DNA from 2 places in the Streptococcus parasalivarius genome. Region 2 is predicted to be linked to the other one. Evidence: predicted binding sites of a transcription regulator. Region 2 holds the regulator's gene; the other holds the start of a gene.
What was found. The regulator CtsR, encoded in region 2, represses protease genes until heat stress. The targets are predictions, from matches to a motif close to TTGGTCAAAAAAGGTCAAANA.

Region 1 (3,218 bases), on a different contig from region 2:
TTTCCATTGCAATCAAGTCGATGCTATCAAATGAATAAGATTCACGTGCTTCAACGTCACGCAATGTGAAAACTGGACCATTTTCAGGATCGTTGCTAAATGATACTTCGGCAACAACCACTCCTTCACGTTCAAAATTACGTTTCAAATTACCACCATCAGCCGCCATCATTTCAAGACGGTTAATGATTCTCACCAAATGTGATTCCATGTTATTTCTCCTATTAATTGTGTATTTCCTACTTATTTTATCACACTTATGGGAAAAATGGGGGAATTTTAAATATTTTTCAAGGAATTGTACATAATGGCCTTAATAGAATGCATACGATTCTCAGCTTCTTGGAAGATGATGTCACTGTATTTTTGGAAGACTTGATCTGTAATTTCTAACTCTGCCAAACCATATTTGTCATAGATTTCTTTCCCAATTTGGGTATTGAGATCATGAAAGGCTGGGAGACAATGCATAACGATAACATCTGGATTTTCTGTCTTGGCTAGTAGGTCTGCATTAATTTGATAAGGCAAGAGTAAATCAATACGAGATTTAAAATCTACCTCTTCACCCATAGATACCCAGACATCCGTATAAAGCATATCCACTCCCTTGACCTCTGAAATATCATCTGTAAGGGTTAAGTCTGCACCATTATTATGTTTCTGAGCTAAGGCTACAATCTCATCTTCGGGTTGCAGCACCTCTGGGGCTATAATCTTGACATTAACGCCTAAAATAGCCGAAGTGACCAAAAGTGAGTTGGCCATATTATTTCTACCATCTCCAATATAGGCGATGGTCAAGTCTTCCAAACTACCGAAGTGTTCCTTCAAAGTCATGAAATCTGCAATCATTTGAGTTGGATGCCAGGTATCCGTCAAACCATTCCAGACCGGAACCCCTGAGTACTTAGCCAAATCTTCAACATCTTCTTGTTTAAAACCACGGTACTCGATTCCATCAAACATAGATCCCAGAACCTTGGCCGTATCAACTACAGATTCCTTTTTACCTAACTGAATGTCTCCAGCACCAAGGTAGGTCACATTCATACCTAGGTCCTGACCGGCCACTGTAAAAGCTGAGCGAGTTCTGGTAGATGTTTTTTCAAAAATCAAGGCAATATTTAAGCCATCTAAATATTTATGCGGAATTCTTTCCTTCTTTAACTGTTTAAATTTTATAGATAAATCAATTAACTCCTCGAGTTCTTGCTTGGTAAAGTCGATTTCTTTCAAAAAGGATTTAGCTTGTGTCATAGGTATCTCTCTTTCATTCTGAATAATATAAAAATATTATATAATATTTATACATTATAAGCAAGTGATTTTGAATTAAAATTCAATATTAGCACTCCTGCTAAGAGAGCGCCAAACCTAGATACTTTTTTCTTGCAATCTACCTCCCGCATGCTATAATGGAGTCATAGATTTGACCTTTTTTGACCAAGAATATTTTCAATAAAGGTCTTTCCCAATTCAGATAGAAAAGAGGTACTGATATGCTCTGTCAAAACTGTAACCTTAATGAAGCTAGTATTCATTTGTATACCAATGTAAATGGTAATCAGCAACAAGTTGACCTCTGTCAAAATTGTTATAAAATCATGAAATCTGACCCAGAGAACCCCCTTAATCAATTCAATCAAACTGGAGGTTCCAGCTTCTTCGATGATTTCTTCAGTGACCTAAATAACTTCCGTTCTTCTAACGGTGATCTTCCCAATACACCTCCAACACAAGAAGGTGGTAACCGAGGAAACGGTGGCAATACACAAGGGCCAGGCCGTCCAGGAGGACCACGCCAACAAGCTCCTCAACAGCCACAAGGTCTTCTTGAAGAGTTCGGCATTAACATCACTGACATCGCTCGTCGTGGAGACATCGATCCAGTCATTGGTCGTGACGAGGAAATCATTCGTGTCATCGAAATTCTTAACCGCCGTACCAAGAACAATCCCGTCCTCATCGGTGAACCCGGTGTCGGTAAGACTGCTGTCGTTGAAGGACTAGCTCAAAAAATTGTAGATGGTAGCGTTCCTCAAAAACTCCAAGGCAAACAAGTCATCCGTCTTGATGTGGTCAGCTTGGTTCAAGGGACTGGTATCCGAGGCCAATTTGAAGAACGCATGCAAAAACTCATGGAAGAAATTCGTCAACGTCAGGATGTTATCCTATTTATTGATGAAATCCATGAAATCGTAGGAGCTGGTAATGCTGGAGATGGCAATATGGATGCTGGAAACATCCTAAAACCTGCCCTTGCTCGTGGGGAACTTCAACTGGTCGGAGCAACAACACTCAACGAATACCGCATCATCGAAAAAGATGCTGCCCTTGAGCGTCGTATGCAACCAGTTAAGGTTGACGAACCAACTGTTGAGGAAACCATCACTATTTTGCGTGGGATTCAGCCTAAATATCAAGACTACCACCACGTCAAATATACGGACGAAGCGATTACTGCAGCTGCAGAATTGTCCAACCGCTACATTCAAGACCGTTTCTTACCAGACAAGGCCATCGACCTTCTTGATGAAGCTGGTTCGAAGATGAACTTGACCCTCAACTTTGTTGATCCTAAAGATATCGACAAACGTTTGATTGAGGCTGAAAACCTCAAGGCTCAAGCTACTCGTGACGAGGACTTTGAAAAGGCTGCCTATTTCCGTGACCAAATTGCCAAATACAAGGAAATGCAAAAGCAAACCATCAAAGACCAGGATATGCCTGTCATCACCGAAAAACATATCGAAGCCATTGTGGAACAAAAAACCAATATTCCTGTCGGTGATTTGAAAGAAAAAGAACAATCACAACTTCTTAGTCTTGCCGATGATCTTAAATCACATGTTATCGGACAAGATGCTGCAGTTGATAAGATTGCTAAAGCTATCCGCCGTAATCGTGTTGGATTGGGTGCTCCAAACCGCCCAATTGGTAGCTTCCTCTTCGTAGGTCCTACAGGAGTCGGTAAAACTGAGCTCTCTAAACAATTAGCCATTGAACTCTTTGGTTCAGCTGACAGTATGATTCGTTTCGACATGTCAGAATACATGGAAAAACACGCTGTTGCTAAATTGGTTGGTGCCCCTCCAGGATATGTTGGTTACGACGAAGCTGGTCAGTTGACTGAAAAAGTCCGCCGTAATCCTTATTCACTTATTCTTTTAGATGAGGTTGAAAAAGCTCACCCAGACGTTCTTCACATGTTCCTC
Region 2 (3,218 bases):
ACGTATCGGTGTTGTTTCAGTTATCGAAGGTGGAGATGATGCTCTTGCAAAACAAATCTCAATGCACATCGCAGCGATGAAACCAACTGTTCTTTCATACACTGAATTGGACGAACAATTTGTTAAAGATGAATTGGCACAACTTAACCACGCTATCGATCAAGATAACGAAAGCCGTGCAATGGTTAACAAACCAGCTCTTCCACACCTTAAATATGGTTCTAAAGCTCAATTGACTGATGCTGTTCTTGCTCAAGCTGAAGAAGATATCAAAGCTGAGTTGGCTGCTGAAGGTAAACCAGAAAAAATCTGGGATAAAATCATCCCAGGTAAAATGGACCGCTTCTTGCTTGACAACACTAAGGTTGACCAAGCTTACACTCTTCTTGCTCAAGTTTACATCATGGACGACAGCAAAACAGTTGAAGCTTACCTTGAATCAGTAAACGCTTCAGTAGTAGAATTCGTTCGCTTTGAAGTTGGTGAAGGTATCGAAAAAGCATCTAACGACTTTGAATCAGAAGTTGCAGCTACAATGGCAGCAGCCCTTAACAACTAATTCTAGTTGCTAGATAAAAAGAAAGAAGTTACGTAAATGAATCGTAGCTTCTTTTTTGTTGCTATTAAAAAACGTCTGAGCATGCCCCAGACGTTAACAAAGTAATTAATGAGCGAAGGTATTTACACCAAGTAGAAGAGAGAGTGTTCCCATGATGATACCTGCAAGGATAACCCCCAGCATAACGGCAATAACACTACGTTTAAAGTCCCAATCTAGGATAGATGCTGCTAGGGTACCAGTCCAGGCTCCTGTTCCTGGAAGTGGAATTCCCACAAAAAGGAGGAGGGCCCAGAAGACCCCCTTATCTCCGGCAGCTTTTTCAAGTTTTTGGCCACCACTGTGACCTTTTTTAAGACACCAGGTAAAGAAGCCACCAATTAGAGGTTTGTCTGCCCCCCATTCGAGAACACGGCGGGCGAAGAAGAAAATAATTGGAACAGGAAGCATGTTCCCAATCACACAAAGAACGAGGGCCTGCCACCAAGGGATACCTGAGGCGATAGCAACAGGAACGGCTCCACGGAGCTCAACCAAGGGAATCATAGAGATTAAGAGTGCAATGATGTATTTCATGAGTAACCTTTCATAGAGAAATAAAATAAAGACTAAAAGTCACAAGAGCTTTATCAAGAGTGATAAGACTAATACTACTGCGAAAGTGTTAAAAAGTACTTGTTGGATTAGGTGGGGCTCAGCCTGTCAAAGTGTATCAAACACTTAAAGTTACCTAATATTTTAGTCTTATTTATTGTATCTTATATGGTCTCTAATGACAACTTTAAAAAGCTTTTTGAAGGTATAGTTTCCCATGTGCTGACATTTTTGGTATAATAATAGTCAGTTATAGTCAAATTAGACTGGAGGAATTAAGATGGCAAGAAATACATCAGATAGTATAGAAGAATATATTAAAGAATTGCTGGGCCAGTCTGGAATTGCTGAGATTCAACGCTCGAACTTAGCAGATACTTTTCAAGTTGTACCGAGTCAGATTAACTATGTTATTAAGACTCGTTTTACAGAAAGTCGTGGTTATATTGTTGAGAGTAAGCGTGGAGGTGGCGGTTATATTCGTATCGTCAAAGTCAGATTCTCTGATAAGCACCACATGATTAATGATTTGCTTCAGAACTTAGCGGATCAGCTCAGCGAGCAGGTATTTACAGACTTGATCCAGTTGCTTTTTGATGAAAAAATCATCACAGAACGTGAGGGAAATTTGATTTTAGCAACTGCAAGTGATGATATTTTAGGCGCAGATGCGGCTGCTATTCGTTCGCGTATTCTACGCTCGCTATTACTTAGATTGGATAGAAAAGGAAATTAGATGACGACATATTCAAGAAAAATGCAGGCTATTTTCCATCGTGCGCAGCTTGAGGCAGAGCGTTTTGGAAGTCCTTTTCTGGAGACTTGGCATGTGCTTCTGGCTATGGTTGAGGTTCCAGGATCTGTAGCCTACCTAACATTTACTGATTTTGAGGACCGTATTCGTGCGGAAGAGATTGAGACAGCAGCTGTACTAGCGATGGAGAAAAGTCCAAAAGACTTGTCTGAATCAGATTTTATCGATTTACGTGCACAGTCACATGCTTTAGAGGCTATGTTGCAAGAGGCAGAGGGAATTGCTGGTGTGACTGGTGCTGTAGAGGTAGGGTCTGAACATGTATTGATGGCCTTTCTCCTTCATAAGGATTTGATGGTTTGTCGTCTCCTTGAAGTTGCTGGTTTTCAATATAAGGATGACAGCGATAAGCCTCGTATTATCGATTTACGACGTTCTTTGGAGCGTTATGCAGGTCTTAGTAAGCAAGATTTGAAGGCCATTCATGACCTTCGTAAGCCTAAAAAATCAAAGACATCAGGAAATTTTGCTAATATGATGCAGCCTCCTCAATCTTCTACTGGGGAGTTGGCAGATTATACCAAGGACTTAACGGCAGTAGCCGAGTCAGGTGCTCTTGATCCTGTTATTGGACGTGAGAAAGAGATTTCACGCATGATTCAGGTTTTGAGTCGTAAAACGAAGAATAACCCAGTTCTTGTAGGTGAAGCAGGTGTTGGTAAGACAGCACTTGCGCTTGGCTTGGCACAGCGTATTGCTTCAGGCGAAGTACCTTTTGAGCTGGCTGATATGCGTATCTTAGAGCTTGATATGATGAGTGTGGTTGCAGGAACACGTTTCCGTGGTGATTTCGAAGAACGTATGAATCAAATCATTGATGAGATTGAAGCTGATGGAAAAATCATTCTCTTTATTGACGAATTGCATACGATTATTGGTTCTGGTTCAGGTATTGATAGTACCTTGGATGCGGCTAATATTTTGAAACCTGCTCTAGCACGTGGAACTCTTCATATGGTTGGAGCAACAACTCAAGCTGAGTACCAGAAGCATATTGAAAAAGATGCAGCTCTTTCTCGTCGTTTTGCTAAGATTACAATTGAGGAGCCAAGTGTAGCTGAGGCGATTGATATTCTAAAAGGCCTACGTTCGTCTTATGAAGACTATCATCGTGTAACGATTACTGATGAAGCGGTTGAGACAGCGGTCAAGGCGGCGCATCGTTATTTGACGAGTAAAAACTTGCCTGACTCTGCCATTGACCTTTTAGATGAAGCGAGTGCAACTGTTCAAGGTCGTATTAAAAAAGAA

Region 1: ACYVQ1_RS01190 (ATP-dependent Clp protease ATP-binding subunit) is a predicted target of CtsR. The motif match lies at 1,430-1,450, and genes of this name have one in related genera.

The regions. Positions count from the first base shown of each region.
Region 1 covers NZ_BAABOB010000001.1:246,218-249,435, reverse strand. The annotation lists gene ACYVQ1_RS01200 (DUF1797 family protein) at 1-211, opposite strand, end outside; gene argF (ornithine carbamoyltransferase) at 280-1,260, opposite strand; gene ACYVQ1_RS01190 (ATP-dependent Clp protease ATP-binding subunit) at 1,503-3,218, shown strand, end outside.
Region 2 covers NZ_BAABOB010000011.1:38,106-41,323, reverse strand. The annotation lists gene tsf (translation elongation factor Ts) at 1-559, shown strand, start outside; gene ACYVQ1_RS09775 (COG2426 family protein) at 665-1,135, opposite strand; gene ACYVQ1_RS09770 (CtsR family transcriptional regulator) at 1,434-1,889, shown strand; gene ACYVQ1_RS09765 (ATP-dependent Clp protease ATP-binding subunit) at 1,890-3,218, shown strand, end outside.